One region of the Pseudomonas sp. NPDC090208 genome, then DNA from elsewhere that is predicted to be linked to it. Evidence: riboswitches for the same ligand, from Rfam matches in the RefSeq annotation. Region 1 holds a riboswitch; each other region holds the start of a gene.
The links. Region 1 has a riboswitch for cobalamin ahead of ACIPL0_RS23920 (CbtB-domain containing protein). Riboswitches for the same ligand answer to the same signal wherever they lie in the genome.
Positions count from the first base shown of each region.

Region 2: it holds a riboswitch for cobalamin, as region 1 does, so the genes downstream of both, ACIPL0_RS30175 (ABC transporter substrate-binding protein) here and ACIPL0_RS23920 (CbtB-domain containing protein) in region 1, are expected to answer to the same signal.
Region 3: it holds a riboswitch for cobalamin, as region 1 does, so the genes downstream of both, cobO (cob(I)yrinic acid a,c-diamide adenosyltransferase) here and ACIPL0_RS23920 (CbtB-domain containing protein) in region 1, are expected to answer to the same signal.

Region 1 is NZ_JBIVCU010000016.1:119,521-126,825, forward strand. Features, by position in the region: gene cobN (cobaltochelatase subunit CobN) at 1-1,210, opposite strand, end outside; gene cobW (cobalamin biosynthesis protein CobW) at 1,214-2,281, opposite strand; cobalamin riboswitch at 2,404-2,634, opposite strand; cobalamin riboswitch at 3,458-3,677, shown strand; gene ACIPL0_RS23920 (CbtB-domain containing protein) at 3,776-3,967, shown strand; gene ACIPL0_RS23925 (CbtA family protein) at 3,979-4,698, shown strand; gene ACIPL0_RS23930 (cobalamin biosynthesis protein) at 4,695-5,102, shown strand; gene cobM (precorrin-4 C(11)-methyltransferase) at 5,252-5,998, shown strand; gene nfuA (Fe-S biogenesis protein NfuA) at 6,215-6,808, opposite strand; gene ACIPL0_RS23945 (acyltransferase family protein) at 6,893-7,305, opposite strand, start outside.
Region 2 is NZ_JBIVCU010000031.1:6,630-13,934, forward strand. Features, by position in the region: gene ACIPL0_RS30155 (NADP-dependent glyceraldehyde-3-phosphate dehydrogenase) at 1-743, opposite strand, end outside; gene ACIPL0_RS30160 (GGDEF domain-containing protein) at 1,253-2,377, opposite strand; gene ACIPL0_RS30165 (ATP-binding protein) at 2,492-3,943, opposite strand; gene ACIPL0_RS30170 (SDR family NAD(P)-dependent oxidoreductase) at 3,992-4,735, opposite strand; cobalamin riboswitch at 5,326-5,522, shown strand; gene ACIPL0_RS30175 (ABC transporter substrate-binding protein) at 5,662-6,663, shown strand; gene ACIPL0_RS30180 (FecCD family ABC transporter permease) at 6,720-7,305, shown strand, end outside.
Region 3 is NZ_JBIVCU010000010.1:53,541-60,845, forward strand. Features, by position in the region: gene hda (DnaA regulatory inactivator Hda) at 594-1,298, shown strand; gene ACIPL0_RS17495 (NAD-dependent deacylase) at 1,298-2,080, shown strand; gene ACIPL0_RS17500 (C40 family peptidase) at 2,147-2,839, shown strand; gene ACIPL0_RS17505 (C40 family peptidase) at 2,928-3,464, shown strand; gene ACIPL0_RS17510 (PQQ-dependent sugar dehydrogenase) at 3,709-5,055, opposite strand; cobalamin riboswitch at 5,182-5,398, shown strand; gene cobO (cob(I)yrinic acid a,c-diamide adenosyltransferase) at 5,505-6,116, shown strand; gene ACIPL0_RS17520 (cobyrinate a,c-diamide synthase) at 6,113-7,305, shown strand, end outside.

The DNA of each region.
Region 1 (7,305 bases):
GGCCGACACCATTGCCGATACGTCCGTCGCGGGTCGGATAGTTCGCCAGAATCAGCGCCACCCGCTTGTCGGCATTGGCGGTGCGCGCCAGCAACACCCAGCGTCGCGCCAGTTCGGCGACGAAATCCATGCGCTCGGGCTGGGCCCGATAGCAGACCACGTCGGACTGGCTGCGCTCGCTGCGCCAGGCCAGATCCTTGAAGCTGATCGGTCGGCTGATGATGCGCCCGTCGAGTTCCGGCAAGGCGATGTGCATCGCCAGATCCCGCGGGCCGAGGCCCTGCTCGCTGTCCATCCAGCCCGGTTCGTTGTCCTGGGCGCAGATGGCCTGGATCACCGGGATATTTCGACGGAACGGTCGTAAATGCGGCGCCTCCGGACTGGACTGCGCAAAACCGGTGGTGTTGAGGATGATTTCCGTGTCGGTCTGGTCCAGCCAGGCCTGTACCGTGTCGAGGCAGGCCGGCTCTTTCAGGCTTGCCACGGCAATCGGCAACGGGTTCAGGCCCTGAGCCTGCAGGCGCTGACAGAACACGTCGATGAACGCGGTGTTGGCCGCCTGCAAATGCGAGCGATAGAACAACACCGCTGCCACCGGCTGATCGGCTTGCCAGTCAGCCTGCCAGTCGGCCAGTTCGGCACTGGCCTTTTGCGGGTGATAGATCGCCGTGCGCGGCAACGCCTGCGGCTCGCTCCAGGGGTAATCGCGCCCGAGCCAGCGGTTGGCGAGACAATTGAACAATTGCAGGGCGTTGTGTTTGCCGCCCTGTCGCAAGTAATGCCAGAGCCGCTCGCGGTCCTCGACCGGCTCTGTACTGAGGTCACTGAGTTCCGGGTCGGGACGGTCGTCGCCCGGCACCAGAATCAGTTTCACGCCGCCGCCTTTTCTGGAAGCCGCCGTCAGTTCCACCAGCCGCTCGACGCCGTAGCGCCAGTAGCCGATGCCGCCGTGCAGGGAAATCAGGATGACCTTGGCGTGGCGCAGCACCTCGTCGACATACAGGTCGACCGAAGCGTGGTTCTGCACCTGCATCGGGTTGGCCAGACGCAGGCTGGGGTAATCGTCCGGCAACTGCTGCGCGGTTTCCGCCAGCAGCGCCAGATGGGAATCGCCGCTGCACAGGATCACCAGCTCGGCGGGGGTCTGTCCAAGATCGGCAATGCTGTCGTCCGGGACAAAGCCGCCGGGCTGGGTGCGCAGCAGGTGCATGGCTTAGCCTTGCAGCGCGGCGCGCAGTTGGGCTTCGAGCACGGCGGCGTCGAGTTCCTGACCGATCAGCACCAGATGGGTGTCGCGAGGCTCGTCGGCTTTCCACGGACGATCGAAGTGCTTGTCGAAGCGCGTACCGACGCCTTGCAACAGCAGGCGCATCGGCTTGCCCGGAATCGCCGCGAAGCCCTTGACCCGCAGGATACCGTGCTGCACCACCGCCTGAGTCAGGGCATCCAGCAGCAGTGATTCGTCGGCCTGCGGCAGCGTGATGGAGATCGAGTCGAAGGCGTCATGATCGTGGTCGTCGTGATCATCGTCGTCATGGTGCTCGTCGTGGTGAGTCTTGCGCCCGTCGATGTGCAGCTCCGACTCGGCACCCAGCCCCAGCAGGACGTTGATCGGCAACTGGCCTTTGCTGGCCTCGATGACTTTTACCGCCGGCGGCAGCTCTTCAGCGACTTCCGCACGCACGGCGGCCAGCGCTTCAGGCTCGATCATGTCGGTCTTGTTGAGAATCACCAGATCGGCGCTGGCCAGTTGGTCGGCGAACAGCTCATGCAGCGGCGATTCGTGATCCAGGTTCGGATCGAGCTTGCGCTGGGCATCGACCTGATCCGGGAAGGCGGCAAACGTGCCCGCCGCCACGGCCGGGCTGTCGACCACGGTGATCACCGCGTCGACGGTGCAGGCGTTGCGGATTTCCGGCCACTGGAAGGCTTGTACCAGCGGTTTCGGCAAGGCCAGACCGGACGTTTCGATGAGGATGTGGTCCAGATCGCCACGGCGGGCAACCAGTTCGCGCATGACCGGGAAGAACTCTTCCTGCACGGTGCAGCACAGGCAGCCGTTGGCCAGCTCGTAGACGCGGCCGATGGCTTCTTCCTCGGTGCAACCGATGGTGCATTGCTTGAGGATTTCACCGTCGATGCCCAGCTCGCCGAATTCATTGACGATCACCGCGATGCGGCGGCCTTCGGCGTTGTCCAGCATGTGCCGCAACAAGGTGGTCTTACCCGAGCCGAGAAAGCCGGTGACGATGGTGACGGGGAGTTTGGCCAGTGTTTTCATCGTTTGCCCTTGGGCTTGCGGCGGGCAAACGGGACGAGAGCCGCACGACCGTCAGCAAAGAAACGGCTCGCAGCTCGATTCGCCACCGGATCACCCCGCCCGGTTGTAGTGAGAATGCTTGGACGTGACGTCCGCTTCGAGGCAGGTCTCCTGGCTTACGGTGGTCAGTGCGCGTCGAGCGACTGACATCCATCGCGCCTTCCCGCTCGCGCAGTGGCTGTGCAATGAACATGACCGATTACAGTTGCGGGGGCAGCTGCGGCGTGCTCCGGACGGTGTCCGGACCGCATTCCCTTCTTAGCGCCCGTCACGGCCTGTTGGCGGATGGGCGAACCTCAAGTGCGCAAGGCTACGCAGTGACCTTGTGAAGGTCAATGTGAAAACCGTGAAGGACCGCCTGAAGCATTCGCCAACAAGCCGGCCCCACAGGGTTTACGTTTCGCTTTTCTGTAGCAGTCCGGCTTGCTGGCGATGGCGATCCCAAAGACGCCTTCGCGGGCGAGCCATGCTGCTACAGGGCTTGGTGGCGTGCTGAACTTGCCGGACACCCTGAGAAACGGTGGGAGCGAATTTATTCGCGATGGGGTGTTCATGACGATGGTTTTGTATCGCCTGGAAGGTCATCGCGAATGAATTCGCTCCCACAGTGGGTTTTCGCTGGTCCGGGGATGTGGCGGTATCTGACAACCCGCCTTCGCGGGCGAGCCCGCTCCCACAGGGAGTCTGTGTTTCGCCGGCTTTTGATCTGGCCTTTGATTTTGGGGCCCCGTCCCAGAAGGCCGAACGCAGGCGATGCGCAGTGGGCCGAGCGGCATGGATGCCGCGAGAGCCGCGTGGGCCATGGATGGCCCATTCGCGGCGGGCCCACGGAGCATTGCCGGAGTGAGGGTATGCCAAGCATTAGCGAGGCACCGTATGGCGGGGAAGAAAGCCCTTGGTTACTTGGGGCTTTTCCAAGTAACTCGCCGTAGGCGAAACAAGGCTGCGTTAGCAGACTCAGCGGAGTGTCAGACACGCCAAGGACACAGGATTTACGACGACTTCGTCGCCGCTCGCAGGACAAGCCAGCTCCTACATGGGTCTGCGTAACGTGCCGGAGGCGAAACAGGGCTGCGTCAGCAGATCAGCAATACGTCAGACACACCCCCGATTGACGGCCACCCCGCTCCGTGGTCTCCTACACAACTTGTTACGGGTGCCCTTCACAGGGTGAAACGGGAAACCGGTGCATGCAGACCCCTGAGGTCCGCATAAGTCCGGTGCTGCCCCCGCAACGGTAAGCGAGTGAAGAGTCAGATCCACTGTGTCGGCAGCGATATGGGAAGGCGATTCTTGACGGTGCGTGCACAACGCCCCCTCGCAAGCCCGGAGACCGGCCCAGTGACCTTTACATAACAAACCCGCGGTGGGCGGGCGCTGTTGCGTTGACTGCCGACTTTCGTCAGCGGTTTTCCTTGCGCCTTCCCGTTCGCCGATCATTTCGAGGGAAGCGCCATGTCGATCAGCACTACCAGCCCATCCACCGCCAGCACCACCACCAACACCCTGGCCCAGCGCCTGACCTCCGCCGTCAGCGCCATGATCCTCGGTGCCTGCCTGGTCTACTTCGCCGGCTTCTCGCACATCGACGCCGTACACAACGCCGCGCACGACACCCGTCACAGCTCCGCCTTCCCTTGCCACTGAGACCTGCCGTCATGTTCAAGCGAATCGCTCAAACGGCCGGTTTCACCGGACTGCTCGCCGCCCTGCTGCTGACCCTGTTTCAGAGCTTCTCGGTCGCGCCGCTGATCCTGCAGGCGGAAACCTACGAAAAATCCGCACCGGTCGAAGTCCACGAACATGCCGAAGGCGCCATGGCCGGCCATGTCCATGACGAAGAAGCCTGGGAGCCGGAAGACGGTTGGCAGCGCATTCTGTCCACCACCGGCGGCAATCTGGTGGTCGCTGTCGGCTTCTCGCTGATGCTGGCGGCGCTGTACACCCTGCGCGCCCCGCGCAGCATCGGCCAGGGCGCACTGTGGGGCCTGGCGGGCTTCGCCGTGTTCGTCGCCGCGCCGACCATGGGCCTGCCGCCGGAACTGCCGGGCACCGCGGCTGCCGATCTGACCCAACGGCAGATCTGGTGGATCGGCACCGCCGCCTCCACCGCTGTCGGTCTGGCGCTGATCGTGTTCGCCCATAACTGGCTGCTCAAGGCACTGGGCGTGGCGATTCTGGTGGTGCCGCACCTGATCGGCGCACCGCAACCGGCCGTGTATTCGGCACTGGCGCCGGAAGAGCTGGAGCACCAGTTCAAGATCGCCTCCTGGCTGACCAACGCGGCGTTCTGGGTCGCCATGGGCGTGATCAGCGCCTGGCTGTTCCGTCGTCACGACGCCAAACTGACCCAGTCCGAGCTCAATCACGCCGTATGAGTGAAGGTCGCAACCCCATGGTGATCGGCCTGGGCTGCCAGCGTGGCTGCCCGGCGTCGGTGCTGATGGGGTTGATCGATGTCTGTCTGCTGGAACAGCGCGTGCGTCTTTCCGATATCAGCGCCCTCGCCTCCATCGACAGCAAGTCGTCCGAGGCCGGGTTGCTGGAACTGGCCGAACATCTGCGCCTGCCGCTGGTTTTTTTCAGCGCTGCCGAACTGGCACCGTTCGAGACGCAATTGAGCCATCGCTCGCAGGTCGCATTCGACAACACCGGCTGCTACGGTGTTGCCGAAAGCGCGGCGCTGGCGATGGTTTCGCGCTTGTCGGGCGCGCCTGCCAGGCTGATGATCCCGCGCCGCAACAGCTCGCGAGCGACCTTTGCCTTGGCGACAACCCTGTGACGACGCGCTTTGCGTGGGAGCGAATTCATTCGCGAGAGGCCTGCAAGACCACCACCGATGTGTCGTCTGAGCTTTCGCATCGCGAATGAATTCGCTCCCGCCGTTCGCATGGGCGCCTGATCCAGCACCTAATATTCCCCGGAGTTTTCATGACCGTTTTCTTCATTGGCGCAGGCCCCGGTGATCCGGAGCTGATCACCGTCAAAGGCCAACGCCTGATCCGTACCTGCCCGGTGATCATCTATGCCGGATCGCTGGTGCCGGAAGCGGTGCTGGAGGGTCATCAAGCCGTTCAGGTGACCAACAGCGCCGAATTGCACCTGGAACAGATCATCGCCTTGATGAAATCTGCTCATGCAAACGGTCAGGATGTCGCTCGCGTACACTCTGGCGACCCGAGTCTGTATGGCGCCATCGGCGAGCAGATTCGTTGCCTGCGTGAGCTGGGCATTCCTTTCGAAATCATTCCCGGCGTCACCGCCACCGCCGCCTGCGCCGCCCTGCTCGGCACCGAACTGACCCTGCCGGACATTGCCCAGAGCGTGATTCTGACCCGCTATGCCGACAAGAGCCCGATGCCGGAGGGCGAAGCGCTGGCCGATCTGGCGCAGCACAAGACCACCATGGCGATCCACCTGGGGGTCAAGCATCTGGGCAATATCGTCGAAGAACTGACCCCGCATTACGGGGCGGACTGCCCGATTGCGGTGATTCACCGCGCCAGCTGGCCGGATCAGGACTGGGTGGTCGGCACCCTGGCGGATATCGAAGAAAAGGTGCGCAACAAGGGATTCCGGCGTACCGCGCTGATCCTGGTCGGGCGAGTGCTGGGCAATGAGGTGTTCAGCGAGTCGTCGCTGTATCGTGCCAGCCATGCTCATCTGTACCGACGCTGAACCTGTAGGAGCTGGCTTGTCCTGCGAGCGGCTGCGAAGCAGTCGTAAAACCGGCTAGCGTGGTGTTTCAGATAAATCGCGTGCTCCGGTTTTACGACGACTGCGTCGCCGCTCGCAGGGCAAGCCAGCTCCTACAACCGTCGCGGACAGTCAGAACTGTTCGCCCACAAAAAAGCCCCGAACCGGTCGGGGCTTTTTTCATGCAGATGCAAACGCTTAGTAATAGGCGTTTTCTTTCTGCGTGTGGTCGGTGACGTCACGGACGCCGGCCAGCTCGGGAATGCGCTCCAGCAGCGTGCGCTCGATACCTTCCTTGAGGGTCACGTCGGCCTGGCCGCAGCCCTGGCAACCGCCGCCGAATTGCAGCACGGCGATGTTCTTGTCGTCTTCCTCGACCACATCGATCAAGGTGACCTGACCGCCGTGGCTGGCCAGACCCGGGTTGATCTCGGTTTGCAGGTAGTAGTTGATGCGCTCGTTGATCGGGCTGTCGGCATTGACCATCGGCACTTTGGCGTTTGGTGCCTTGATGGTCAGCTGACCACCCATGCGGTCGGTGGCGTAGTCGACCACGGCATCTTCCAGGAACGCTTCGCTGAACGAATCGATCCAGGCAGTGAAGTTCTTCAGGCCGATGGCCTTGTCTTCAGGTTTCTCTTCACCCGGCTTGCAGTAAGCGATGCAGGTTTCAGCGTATTGGGTGCCAGGCTGGGTAATAAACACGCGGATGCCGATGCCCGGAGTGTTCTGCTTTTGCAGCAGATCGGCCAGGTAGTCGTGGGCGGCATCGGTAATAGTTATAGCGGTCATGAAAGTTCCTCGCAGACGTGGGGCGGAGTTTACGCCAATCAACCGCACCTTACAAAGCCCTAGTATTTTGGTCGGATAAAGGTTTCAGGAGAGCACAGCATCCTTGACCGCCCGGCGGCTGTCCAGCCAGCCCTTCATGCGTCGGTACAGGCCCTTCTCGATCCACTCGTAACTCAGCCACGCCCCCAGCGCGATCACCGGCACGCACACGGCGAACACCGCATATGGGTTCAGGCCATAGCGCTCGGCCATCAGCCAGCCACCATACAACACCAGCACATGCAGCAGGTACACCGAGTAGGAACAGTCGCCCATGGTCTTGAGCAGGCGGCTGCCGCGCAGGTACGGCTCCAGCGAAATGCAGGCCACCACGATCACCGCGCTCGGCAGGCCCCAGTTGAGCAGGCGTGGCGCAGGCACCAGTTGCTTGATGGTCAGCAGTGCCCCGGCAATCGCCAGCAGCGGCAGCCACAGGCGCTCGCTGATCCAGCCACGGC
Region 2 (7,305 bases), on a different contig from region 1:
CTGACGGTTTCACGGCCACTGCCGTAAATGACGTTGATGACGCCGGCCGGGAAGCTGTCGCGGAAGGCTTCCAGCAGTGGACGGATCAGCAGCACGCCGAACTTGGCCGGCTTGAACACCACGGTGTTGCCCATGATCAGCGCCGGAATCAGCGTGGTGAAGGTCTCGTTCAGAGGGTAGTTGTAAGGCCCCATGCACAGGGTCACGCCCAGCGGCACCCGGCGGATCTGGCCGAGGGTGTCCTGCTCCAGCTCGAAACGGCTCGAGCGGCGGTCGAGCTCCTTCAGCGCGTTGATGGTGTCGACGATGTAATCGCAGGTGCGGTCGAACTCTTTCTGCGAGTCCTTGAGGTTCTTGCCGATCTCCCACATCAGCAGCGTGACCACGGCCTCGCGCTGTTCGCGCATGCGGGCGAGGAAGGTTTCGACATGACGAATGCGGTCGACCACGCGCATGGTCGGCCAGGCGCCCTGCCCGCGATCGTAGGCCTTGACCGCGGCGTCCAGCGCAGTCATCGAGGTGTCGGCGTCCATCAACGGCGTGCTGCCCAGCACCACCGACTCAAGGCCTGTGTCGGTCTTCAGCGACACCGGGCTCAGCACCGGCGCCAACGGCCCCTGCCACTGCCGCAATTCGCCGTTGACCAGATAATCCCGCTGCTCGATGGCCGGTCCCGCGCGGAACTGCTCGGGAATGTCTTCGGCGCGCGGGTACAGGTTGTCCAGGCGGTTTTGCAGGGTCATCGCTCTTTACCTCTTCCAGTCGGTAACAGGGTGAAACAGTTCAGCACACTACGCCACAGCGGCGCGGGAATGAAAAGGGTTGAGGCGAAAATGACAGAGACGCCAGGCCAATCACGATCAGTTTTTGATTTTATCGACGGCGTGCGAGAAAGCTCTGCTCGCGATCTGGCGCGAAGTGGCAGCAGGTTGTGTCAGACACACTGCGCGCACAGGATTTACGACGGGTTCCCCGCCGCTCGCAGGACAAGCCAGCTCCTACAGGTCATGAGTTCGCCGCACCGTAGCAGCATGGCTTGCCAGCGGCAGCGGTCTTGAAGACGTCAGCGCCGGTAAGCCGGACTGCTACAGGATTCGCGGCGTTCGCCGGGTTGGACGACAAACGCAAACCCTGTGGGAGCGGGCTTGCCCGCGAATGCGGTGTATCAGCCACCTGTAGGCGTCAGGTTGATCGCTATCGCGGGCAAGCGCGCCCCTACAGGAATGTGGTGCTTTGCCATTTGACGCGCAGTTCAGGCCACCGCCGTGCGGTTACGGCCCTGGGCCTTGGCCTTGAACAGCGCTTTGTCGGCGCTGCCGAGCAAGGCGTGGACGCTCTGGTCGGCAGCGTTCATCGAGGCGATGCCGAGGCTGGCGGTGATGCCTTCCATGTGTTCGCAAGGCAGCCGGGCGATGGCTTCGCGCAGTTGCTCGGCGGTCAGCTCGGCGTCTTCCAGCGAGGTGCCAGCGAGCAAGACGGCAAATTCCTCACCGCCCAACCGGCCACAGACATCGATTTCCCGCGCCGACTCGCAGATCACCGCGCCCACCTGGCGCAACACCTCGTCGCCGGCCTGATGCCCATAGGAATCGTTGATGAGCTTGAAGTGATCGATGTCCAGCATCAATGCACACAGCGGCAGATCGTTGCGCTTGCAGTCTTCCCAGGACTGTTCGGCTTGAAGGAAGAACGCCCGCCGGTTTTTCAGCCCAGTCAGCTCGTCAGTCTGCGCCGCGTGGCTGGCGATGCCGTGGGCGTACTCCATCTCGCGGGTCAGGCTGAACGCCTTTTCCATGGCCGCCGACAAGGTGTTGGTGGCGCTGGCGACGAACGAGGCAAACACTAGCGACGCCACAGCCATGCCGATCTGGGTCGACATCGGCTGCAGCAGCAACCAGAACGAGCACGGCAGTAACACCAGGCCAATCGACACCAGCACCATGGAGCGATAAGCCGAATAACACGACACCGCGCTGACCGACATGCCCACGGCAAACAGCAGCACCAGGGTTTGGGTCAGAAGATCGCCGCCGCTCATCAGCGCCACCGCGCCGCCACCCCAGATCGACGCCGACAACACCAGCGTCGCCCAGTAAATCGGCTCCCAGCGCTCCGGGGTGCGGGCATCGACGGGGCTGCGGAAATACACCAGCAACATCGCCAGCCGCAGGCAGGTGGAAGCCCCCAGCACGATCAGCCAGCGATACATCACCCCGTGGTCGACCCGGTCAAAGCACAGCCAGCTGAGCATCAATGCGCCCAACAGGCTGCCGAACACGGAAAAAAAGCTCTGGCGAAACAACAGGTGCATGCGATCGCTGCGCACCTGGGCCCGTATCAGGACATCACGCTCGTGTTGAATCTCAAGGACGTCCATTCGATCCGCCTGCTTTGTGTCACCGTGACAACGCGCGATTGTGGCATCGTGCTATGACGGTATACAACACAGGCAACTATAAACCGCGTTTATTTGGCATTGCGCCCTGCCCGATCAACGTGCCAGGTCAAAACGACGGGCGCCGGCAGCGGCATCACGGGCCAGGCTGAGCGCATATACCCGGCTGCTTTCGCTCATTCGATAGCTGACCTGGCCCTGCGCCGTCGGCGCGACCACGAGCAGCGAGGCGGCCACCAACCGTTCCAGAACCTCGACCTGCAGCGGCTGTTCCGGAGTGTCCTGCCCCACCGCTCGCAGCGCATCGTCGAGGCTGAAGCCGCCATCGAACGCTGCCAGTTGAACGAACACCCGCCGTGCGTCCTCTGCAATCAAGCCGTGACTCCAGTCCAGCGACGCCCGCAGGCTCCGTTGCCTGGCCGGCGCAGTACGGCGCCCCTGCCAGTCGAGACTCGCGACATCGCCCAATAATTCGGCCAGGCGCTGCAAGCCGAGGGTGCCGACCCGACGAGCAGCGATATTGATGGCCAGCGGCAGCCCTTCCAGGCGTCGGCAGATGTCGCCGATCAAGGCCACAGACGCATCATCCAGCACCAGATCGCTGCCCGTGCTTTGCGCCTGTTCGACAAACAGGCGCAGCGCCGGATACGCCAGCGCCTGTTCCGTGTCGACGTGGCCCGGAGAGCAGGCCAATGGCGGCAACGGGTAGACCCACTCACCCTCACTGCGCAGCGCTTCACGGCTGGTCAGCAGCAGGTGCAGCTCGGGGCAGGCGCCGATCAGTTGCTCACTCAACGCGGCAACGGCGTCGGCCAGATGCTCGCAGTTGTCGAGAATCAACAGGCTGCGGTGGCCGGCAAAATAGCCTGCGAGGGCAACGCAGGGATCGCCTTTGGGTTCGGCCAGGTCGAGCAATCGGCACAGGGTCCGGGGTAACCGCGCGCCCTCGCCTGCCACCACCGTCAGATCGAGATAATGCACGCGGCGCTCGAACGTCCAGAACGCCTCATGCCCAACAGCGACCGCCACACAGGATTTGCCACTGCCGCCCGGCCCGACAATCGACAGCAGGCGGCGCTGGTTCAGACTCGCGCCAAGGCTGGCGACAACCTGTTCACGCCCTGACAGTCGCACCGGCATCGGCGGCAACCCGCACTGCACCGGCCCCGCTGCTGTCGCGGCGCCCTCTCCAGCTGTCGGCGCCACGCGACGCCGGCTGACCCGGGCCACGAAGCAATAGCCGCGGCCCGGAATGTTGCTGACGTAATGCCCGCCGTCGACCGCATTGCCCAAGGCCTTGCGCAGGCTGGCGATGTTGACTCGCAGGTTGCTGTCATCCACCGCGCCGTCGCGCCAGGTCCGCGCAATCAGGGTTCGTTTGTCGACCACCTCGCCGGCGTGCTCGGCCAGCGAGATCAACAAATCCAAGGCGCGATTGCCCAAGGCAAACGGCTGGCCGTTCTTTTCCAGCCGACGCGTGCCCGGGTACAGCCGGAACGGGCCGAACTCCAGGACTTCATCGAACCGACAATTGCGGGCATCGCTCAACGGCGGCCTCCGTTTCCATGGAAAGACATTGAAAAGGGTCTGCGCCAATCAGCGCAGGGTGTAACCACCGTCGACGACGATGTCCTGACCATGGATGCTGCGCGCGGCGCTGGAGAGCATGAACAGGATCACATCGACCACCGCCGCCGGTTCCAGAAAGCGGCCATCGAGCAGACGCGCGTTGACCGCCTGGGCCACAGCATCCAGTTGCTCGCCGGGCAGGCCGAGCGATCCCCAGATCGGCGTTGCGGTCGGGCCCGGCGACACCACGTTGACCCGCACACCGGCGCCGGCCAGTTCCACTGCCAGCGTGCGGGCGTGGGCGCTGAGGGCAGCTTTCGACGCGATGTAACCGGCCAGCCCCGGAAAAGCCAGTGCCGAGAGGAAGGTGCCGATGAACACCACTGACGCCGGAGCGACCAACTGGCTGCGCAACGCGGCCAGGGTGTTCAGCGCACCCTCGCCGTTGACCGTCCAGTTGCGCTGAAAGCCGGTGGAATCCAGACCGTCGGCCAATAACGCCACGCCCGCGTTGGGCACCAGATAATCCAGCGGTCCGAGGGTTTTCGTGTAGTCGGCCAGACGCTGCAGATCCTCGGCGTCGGTCACGTCTCCCGGCAGGTAATGCAGGCGTTCGTCGTAACGGCCTTTCAGTGCTTCAAGCCCACCGGCACGGCGCGCCATCGCCACCACATAGGCGCCGCTGTCGAGCAGGCGCTCGGTGAGAACCAGACCGATGCCGGAGCTGGCCCCGGTGACCACGGCCAGACGATCGTTGAATTCACTGTTCATATCGCGTTCTTCCTGAGGGCTGAGACAGAAAAGGCATTCCCCGGGGGTGGTTTCAGGATTCGTGCCATGTCTTAAAACTCAGAAAAACAAGGGGTTGGGCGAGATTGCGGTTAATTTGACTCACGATGATCTGCGGTCATAAAGACTCTGCGGGGTCGTTATGACTACGTGGGCCAGCCTGGCGAGGCGGCGTTGCCTGACCGGACGCTTTCGCGGGCAAGCCCGCTCCCACAAAGGCGTTGGTGATATTGGCGTAGCAGTCCGGCTTGCCGGCGGTGACATGCCAGGCCCCCACCGCTGGCAAGCCATGCTGCTACAGGTTTTGGATTGCTCACCCGTCAGGCGGCAAACACAGCATTTTGTGGGAGGGAGCCCTGCTCGCGAAGGCGGTGGGTCAGTCAACACAGCATTGACCGGGATGACGCTTTCGCGAGCGGGGCTCCCTCCCACGGGTTATGTGTCGTTCAGATGATTTCTGCATGACACCAGCCCCTGTAGCAGTCCGGCTTGCCGGCGGTGACATGCTTGAGATCGCCAACACCGGCGCTGCGGGTTCACCGTCGTCGAATTCGCCTCCACAGATCGAATCGTTTAGTATCCCCGCCGCCGGTTTCCACACGGAATTAATAGGGAATCCACGGGCCAGCGGCATCGGCTCAAACGGAACTGTCCCCGCAACTGTAGGCGCCGAGCCTGCTCCACGATTGCCACTGGGTTGATCCCGGGAAGGCCGGAGCATGGCGATGAAGCGTCAGTCAGGAGACCTGCCGGCAAGCGTCAATCATCCACCGGCGGGGTGTCCGGGAAGGACATCCGTCTGCGCCGCGTGCGCGATCTGCCCTTGCCCTGCGTTTTTTGCAGCAAGTCGGGATGTGCTTTCCAGTGCCTGCCTCACCGGCCAACGGGTTTACTGGAGATCACCTTTCATGTCGCTGCGCCGCCTTGCTTCCCTGCTTCTCGCCCTGCCCCTGTCCGGCGCGGCATTCGCCGACTCGACGCACTATCCCTTGCACCTCGACAACTGCGGCATGCCGCTGACCTTCGCCAAGGCGCCCGAGAAAACCGTGACCATCGGCCAGGCCGCCAGCGAAATCCTCTATGCCCTCGGCCTGGGCGAGCACATGGTCGGTACCTCGCTGTGGTTCAACCCGGTACTGCCACCGTTCAAGGCGGCCAACGACAAGGTCGAACGCCTGGCCGACAACGCGCCGAGTTTCGAATCGGTGATCGGCAAACGTCCCGATCTGGTGCCGGTGCAGTTCGAATGGATGGTCGGCCCCCAAGGTGCGGTCGCCACCCGCGAGCAGTTCCAAGACCTGAAAATCCCGACCTACATCCTGCCGTCCGACTGCGAAGGCAAGGACAATCTCGTCGGCGCCGACGGCACGCGGCTGCAGGCTTTCCGCATCGACACGCTGTACAAGGGCATCGCCCAACTGGCGGAAATCTTCGACGTGCAGGACCGCGGCCAACAACTGATCGACGGCTACCGGGCACGTCTGACCAAGGCTGTCGAGCAGGCAAAAGCCCATGACGACAAGCACCCGTCGGTGGTGTTCTGGTTCTCCAGCGCCGACCTCAAGGTCGATCCGTACGTGGCCGGACGCAAAGGCATTCCCAACTTCATGCTCGATACCCTGGGCATGCGCAACGTCGTCGACTCCGATGAGGAATGGCCGACCGTGGGTTGGGAAACCATCGCCAGGGCCAACCCGGACATCATTGTCATCGCGCGAATGGACCGCCGCCGCTTCCCGGCGGATGACCATGAGAAGAAGCTGGCGTTTCTCAAGTCCGACCCGGTCACCCGCAACATGGACGCGGTGAAAAACAATCGCATCGTGATCATGGACGCCAATGCCATGGAGTCCGGCGTACGTCTGTTCGACGGCATCGAACAACTGGCCCAGGCCACCGCCGGGCAATGAGTCGCGAGCGCTTGCAACGCCTGCTCGGTCATGGTCTGTGGGTCGGCATCGTGTTGATGCTGGCGATCATTGCCGGGGTCGCCATCGGTGAAACCACCATCGGCCTGCCAACGATTTTCCAGGTGCTGGCGAACAAATTGTGGGCGGCGGGTTATCCGCTCGATCCCATCGACGAGGGCATTGTCTGGAACTATCGGCTGACCCGCGCCATTGTCGCGGCAGCCTGCGGTGCCGGGTTGGCGGTGGCCGGCGTGGTGTTGCAGTCGCTGTTGCGCAACCCGCTGGCCGACCCTTACCTGTTGGGGATTTCTGCAGGCGCGTCGACCGGCGCGGTGCTGGTGGCGATCATCGGCTTCGGCGCAGGAGCTCTGTCACTGTCGGCCGGTGCCTTTATCGGGGCGATGGCGGCGTTTGCTCTGGTCGCCCTGCTCGCCCGTTCCTCTCAAGGACAGAACAGCGCCGGACAGATCATCCTCGCCGGAATCGCCGGATCGCAGTTGTTCAATGCGCTGACAGCATTTCTCATCACCAAATCCGCCAGCGCCGAACAGGCACGCGGCATCATGTTCTGGCTGCTGGGCAACCTCAGCGGCGTGCGCTGGTCGTCGGTATGGCTGAGCGTGCCAGTGGTGCTGGCCGGGC
Region 3 (7,305 bases), on a different contig from region 1:
GCGCCGTCCCGTAGCAGTCCGGCTTGGAGGCGGAGGCGATTTTGGGGACGCCTTCGCGGGCGAGCCCGCTCCCACAGGGAGTGTGTGTTTCGCCGGCTTTTGATCTGGCTTTTGATTTTGATCTTGGGGCCCCGTCCCAGAAGGCCGAACGCAGGCGATGCGCAGTGGGCCGAGCGACAGGATGTCGCGAGAGCCGCGTGGGCCATGGATGGCCCATTCGCGGCGCGCCCACGGAGTGTCGCCGGAGTGCGGGTATGCCGAGCATTAGCGAGGCACCGTATGGCGGGGAAAGAAGCCCTTGGTTACTTGGGGCTTTTCCAAGTAACTCGCCGCCAGGCGAAACAGGCTGCGTTAGCAGACCAGCAATCGATCAGGCACACCGCGTGCGCAGGTTTTACGACGACTTCGTCGCCGATCGCGGGCAAGCGCGCTCCTACCGTTTTTCGCGCAACTCCCCGAAAGCAAAGTGTACAAACGCAACCCTTTGATTTTGCAGGTGGTCTGGCACATTGTGCGGCCAGCTTCGCGGGTATAAACTTTGCACACTTTACCCAGAGGTCCCTTGGCGGCTCTTTGCGAACCGTTCAACCAGCATGAAACCGATTCAGCTGCCCCTGAGTGTGCGTCTGCGCGATGACGCCACCTTCATCAATTACTATCCAGGCGCCAATGCCGCTGCACTCGGCTATGTCGAACGCCTGTGCGAAGCCGACGCCGGATGGACGGAAAGCCTGATCTATCTGTGGGGCAAGCAAGGGGTAGGGCGTACGCACCTGCTGCAGGCGGCCTGTCTGCGTTTCAAGCAACTGGGCGAGCCGGCGGTGTACCTGCCGATGGCCGAGCTGCTCGATCAGGGCGTCGAACTGTTCGACCACCTGGAGCAATACGAGCTGGTCTGCCTCGACGACCTGCAAGTGGTGGCCGGCAAGCCCGAGTGGGAAGAAGCGCTGTTCCACCTGTTCAACCGTCTGCGTGACAGTGGCCGGCGTCTGCTGATTGCGGCCGCCTGCTCGCCGCGCGAACTGCCGGTGAAGCTGGCCGACCTGAAATCACGCCTGACCATGGCCCTGGTGTTCCAGATGCGCCTGCTCACCGACGAAGAAAAACTGCGCGCCCTGCAATTGCGCGCGTCCCGTCGCGGCCTGCATCTGACTGACGAAGTCGGCCATTTCATCCTGACTCGCGGCAAGCGCAGCATGAGCGCGCTGTTCGATCTGCTCGAACAGCTCGACCAGGCCTCGCTGCAGGCCCAGCGCAAGCTGACCATTCCCTTCCTTAAAGAGACGCTCGGTTGGTGATCCCGGCGGCGGTCGATCCGGCAGTGGTACTGCAGACGGCCGCAGCGCTGCGACGTGCCGAACGCATTCTGATCATCACCGGTGCCGGGCTGTCGGCGGATTCCGGCCTGCCGACCTATCGCGGCGTCGGCGGTCTGTACAACGGTCGCACCGATGACGACCTGCCGATTGAAATGGCGCTGTCCGGGCCGATGCTGCGTCGCGACCCGGCGCTGTGCTGGAAATACATTGCCCAATTAGGTAGCGCTTGCCTGGGCGGACAGCCCAATGCGGCGCATTATGCGATCGCGCAATTGCAGCGACACAAACCGCAGTGCTGGGTGCTGACGCAGAACGTCGACGGTTATCATCGCGCGGCGGGCAGCCCGCCGGAGCGACTGATCGAAATCCACGGGCAGATCGCGCCGCTCTACTGCCAGTCCTGCGGCGCCGAAGACCCGCTATTGAGCGAACACCTGCAGCGGCCGTTGCCGCCGTTGTGCGCGCAATGCCATGGCGTGCTGCGGCCACCGGTGGTGCTGTTCGAGGAAATGTTGCCGGAGCTGGCACTGAATGTGCTGTATGAGGAGATGGCGAAAGGCTTCGATGCTGTTTTAAGTATCGGCACGACCGCCAGTTTCCCGTATATTCACGAGCCGATGCTGCGCACGCGAGTCACGGGAGGCTTTACCGCCGAGATCAATCCTTCACCGACTGATCACTCCGCGCACATGGACGCGTCGTTAAGATGCCGAGCCTTAGATGTCATGGAGTTACTGGTAAGTCACATTTGTGTCGATTGAATTTGCAAATGATGACGATAGAAGGCATAGTCTCGGCTTCTTTACACATTAGCCACGGTCGTGCCCATGCTGAATCGCTTCGCACCCCTCGTGCCTCTCGCACTCGTTACGCTGCTGTTCGGCTGCGCGGCCCAGATGCCAGCGTCGCAACAACAGTCGCAGAATCAGATGAAGGATTCTGTCACCGCTCAAAGCGCCGCCAAGCGTGCCGATTACGCCTCTTCCGTTCTGGATGACGAAATCGCCACCGAAGATGAGCTGGCCCAGTTCGCTGACAACAAGCCTTACCAGTTGCCGGTACTGGCTGACAGCATTCTCGAGCGTGGCAAGTCGCTGATTGGCACCCGATACCGTTTCGGTGGTACCTCGACCACTTCCGGTTTCGACTGCAGCGGTTTCATCGGTTACCTGTTCCGTGAAGAGGCCGGCATGAGCCTGCCGCGTTCTTCCCGCGAAATGATCAACATCGATGCCCCTCTGGTCAAACGCAACGACCTCAAGCCAGGTGACCTGCTGTTCTTCAGCACCGCAGGCCGTGGTCGCGTCAGCCATGCCGGCATCTATCTGGGCGATGACCAGTTCATCCATTCCAGCAGCCGCCGCAGCGGTGGTGTGCGTGTCGACAGTCTCGACGACGCCTACTGGGCCCGTACGTTCATCGAAGCCAAGCGCGCGCTGGCCATGGCACCCGGCAAAGGGCCAGAAACCACGACCGCGATGTCCTCGACTACACTTAAACACCCGCGTCCACATCGTTGATATTAAAGCGTGCAACCGGGGAAACCCCGATTGCACGTTGCTTCGGCTCCCGGCAGAGTAAGCCGCATCCTCAAAGGTTGTTGTGTTTATGTCGATTACGGTACGCCTGGCTGTTGCTTCTCTGGCTGTATTGCTGGCCGCCTGTTCCAGTAATCCACCGCCATCCCCACCCAAGGTCGTTTCCCGGCCTGTGGTATCTGCTCCCTCCCAGTTTTCTTCTCCGCTCGCCGATGACGTACTGCTGCGTGCCATCGGGCTGGTCGGCACGCCCTATCGCTGGGGCGGCAACACGCCGGATTCCGGTTTCGATTGCAGTGGTCTGATCGGCTACGTGTATCAGGGCGCCGCAGGCATTACCTTGCCGCGCTCGACCCGCGAGATGATCAACCTGCGCGGTCCGGACATCGATCGCAGCGAGTTGCAGACCGGTGATCTGGTGTTCTTCGCCACCAACGGCGGCTCCAACGTCAGCCATGCCGGTATCTATGTCGGCGAAGGCCGCTTCGTCCATGCCCCGGCCACTGGCGGCACGGTCAAGCTGGACAGCCTCGACAAGCCCTATTGGCAGAAAGCCTGGCTGAACGCCAAGCGAGTGATCCAGCCGTCGAATCTGGCGCGGCAATAAGGCTATTTCGGGGGACTGGCTTGTGTCGCGGTCGATGTAGGAGCTGGCTTGTGACACGGTCGATGTAGGAGCTGGCTTGTCCTGCGACCGGCGACGAAGTCGTCGTAAATCCGGCAAGCGCGGTGTGTCAGGAATGCATAGTCGTCAGGATTTACTGCCGGTTCCCGGCAGGTCGCAGGGCAAGCCAGCTCCTACAGGGCGCGCGGCGCCCATTGCACAGGCGCCGCATGTGCGAGGCGCCGCGTCATTGGGCTGTATTGCTCGCCTGCACCGTCCGCGCCGCTGTTACCCGCCAGATCACATTGCCGACATCGTCGGCCACCAGCACGCCGCCTTTGTTGTCGTTGACCACCCCCACCGGGCGGCCCTGGGCTTTTTCGTCGGCGTTGAGGAAGCCGGTCAGCAGATCCACCGGGGTGCCGCTCGGCTTGCCGTCCTTGAACGGTACGAACAGCACCTTGTAGCCGCTGTGGGGTTTGCGGTTCCACGAGCCGTGCTGGCCGACGAACAAACCTTCGTTGAACGGCGCCGGCAGCGACTTGCCATCGGCGAACGCCAATCCCAGTGACGCAGTGTGCGGGCCGACCGCGAAGTCCGGGGCGATGGCTTTCTGCACCAGCTCAGGATTCTGTGGCGACACCCGCACATCGACATGCTGGCCGTAATAACTGAACGGCCAGCCATAAAAGGCGCCGTCTTGCACCGAGGTCACGTAATCGGGCACCAGGTCGCTGCCGATTTCGTCACGCTCGTTGACCGCCGTCCACAGCTTGCCGGTGTGCGGGTCCCAATCCATGCCGTTGGGGTTGCGCAGGCCGGAGGCGAATATCCGGTGATTGCCGGTGGCAGCGTCCACTTCCCAGATCGCCGCCCGGCCTTTTTCCGCGTCCAGACCGTTTTCACCGACGTTGCTGTTGGAGCCGACGGTGACATACAGCTTGCTGCCATCAGGACTGGCGATGACGTTCTTGGTCCAGTGGTGATTCAGTGTGCCGCCGGGCAGGTCAGTCACCTTCAGCGGCTCGCCCTTGATCGAGGTGGCGCCGGGTTCGTAGTTGAAACGCAGCAGGCGGTCGGTGTCGGCGACATAGAAATTGTTGCCCACCAGGGCCATGCCGAATGGCGAATTCAGATGGTCGATGAACACCGTACGGGTTTCGGCGACGCCGTCATGGTCCTTGTCGCGCAGCAGGGTGATGCGGTTGGCGCTCGGCACGCCGGCCCCGGCGCGGCCCATGACTTTCTTCATGACCCAGCCACGAATGCCCTTGCCGTCATCGGGTTTGGGCGGGGCGTTGGTTTCCGCCACCAGCACGTCGCCGTTGGGCAGCACGTAGAGCCAGCGCGGGTGATCAAGGTTCTTGGCGAAGGCGGCAACCTGGGTGCCCGGCGCTGCCGTCGGTTTCGCGCCTGTCGGCCAGCCGACTGCCGGGGCGATGTTCACCGTTGGAAACAGCGTCTTGTTCGGTTCCGGCAGCTGCGGCGACGGCCCCATGCCGTCCGCGACCTGCAGCCGGGAAGATTCGCCGCAGGCGGCAAGGCCGGCGGCGAGCAACAACACAACGACAACCTGGGGTCTGAGCGTGAGCATGGTCGATCTCCATTTCGTCGCCACCAGTCGACGGCGTCTTTATGAATAGAGGTGCAGGCGCTGTCGGGGGTTCAATGGCTGAACCGAATCACGGGTTCGATTGACGCTCCGGGGTCAACCCTCTAACCTTCGCCGATTGTTTCAGGTGCCCCGCCAGTCGGGGTGAAACAGGGAAGCCGGTGCGTGACTCGCTGCACCATCCCGGCACTGCCTCCGCAACGGTAAATGAGTCAAGGCCACGCACGGTGCCACTGTGTTTTCGGACATGGGAAGGCGCGTGGCTCGCGCGAAAGTCGCACGTCGCTCATGAGTCCGGAGACCGGCCTGATCCATCCGAACAGCATCACGGAGGGCGATGCTCTGCGCGGGCCCGGCCTTGTCCGGCGCCTGCTGTCAGTCTTTGCCCGCGTCTGCCGTGTGCCACACCTGCCCTCAAGCGGAGAGCTGAGATGAGCGAATCCACCGAACGTGACGAACGCCACCTGGCGCGCATGCTGCGCAAAAAGGCCGTGATCGACGAGCGCATTGCCAGCGCACCCAATGAATGCGGCCTGTTGCTGGTATTGACCGGCAACGGCAAAGGCAAGAGCAGCTCCGCCTTCGGCATGCTCGCCCGGGCGATGGGCCACGGCATGCAGTGCGGCGTGGTGCAGTTCATCAAGGGCCGCAACGCGACCGGCGAAGAACTGTTTTTCCGCCGTTTCCCCGAGCAGGTGCGCTACCACGTCATGGGCGAAGGTTTCACCTGGGAAACCCAGGACCGTCAGCGCGACATCGCTGCTGCCGAAGCCGCCTGGGGGGTGACCCGGCAATTGCTGCAGGACCCGGGCGTCAGTCTGGTGATCCTCGATGAACTGAACATCGCCCTCAAGCATGGCTATCTCGATCTGGATCAGGTGCTCAGCGACCTGCAGGCCCGTCCGCCGATGCAACATGTGGTGATCACCGGGCGTGGCGCGAAACAGGAACTCATTGACCTGTCCGACACCGTGTCGGAAATCGCCATGGTCAAGCACGCGTTTCAGGCCGGTATCAAGGCACAGAAAGGCATCGAACTGTGAGCGAGCCCAGACAGTGTCCCGCGGTGTTGATCGCCGCGCCGGCGTCCGGTCAGGGCAAGACCACCGTGACCGCCGCGCTGGCGCGCCTGCACCGCAATCTGGGGCGCAAGGTCCGCGTCTTCAAGTGCGGGCCGGATTTTCTCGATCCGATGATTCTCGAACGGGCCAGCGGCCATCCGGTGTACCAGTTGGACATGTGGATGGTCGGCGCGGAAGAAAGCCGTCGGCTGCTGTGGGAAGCGGCCGCTGAAGCTGACCTGATCCTCATCGAAGGGGTGATGGGCCTGTTCGACGGCACACCGTCCAGCGCCGATCTGGCCCGGCATTTCGGTGTGCCGGTGCTGGCGGTGATCGACGGCACGGCCATGGCCCAGACCTTCGGCGCCCTGGCGTTAGGACTGGCGCGCTATCAGGCAGACCTGCCGTTTGCCGGTGTACTGGCCAACCGCGTCGGCACCGTGCGCCACGCGCAGTTGCTGGAAGGCAGCCTGACCGAAGGATTGCGCTGGTATGGCGCGCTGTCGCGGGACACCGGTATCGAACTGCCGAGCCGCCACCTGGGCCTGGTGCAAGCCAGCGAGCTGAACGATCTGGATGTGCGTCTGGACGCCGCTGCGGAGGCGCTGGCCAGCACCTGCGACGCGACCTTGCCGCCAGCGGTGACTTTCGCGGCGCCCGATTTTGTGACCCCCGAGCCTTTGCTGGCCGGGGTGCGCATTGCCGTGGCCCATGATGAAGCCTTCGCCTTCACCTACGGCGCCAGCCTCGACCTGTTGCGCAACATGGGCGCCGAGCTGAGCTTTTTCTCGCCGATCCGCGACCGCGAACTGCCACCGGCCGACAGCCTGTACCTGCCCGGAGGTTATCCCGAGTTGCATCACCGGACCCTGGCGCAGAACACCTCGATGCTCGACGCCATCCGTGCTCACCACGCCGCAGGCAAGCCGTTGCTGGCCGAGTGTGGCGGCATGTTGTACCTGCTCGATGCGCTGACCGATGTCGATGGGCAGCGCGCCGAACTGGTCGGCCTGCTCGACGGCGAAGCGGTGATGCAGAAGCGTCTGGCGGCACTGGCGTTGCAGGCGGTGGAGTTGCCGGAAGGCACGCTGCGCGGGCATACCTATCACCATTCCCTGACCAGCACCGAATGGACGCCGATTGCCCGGGGTGTCAGTCCCAACGGCGGGCG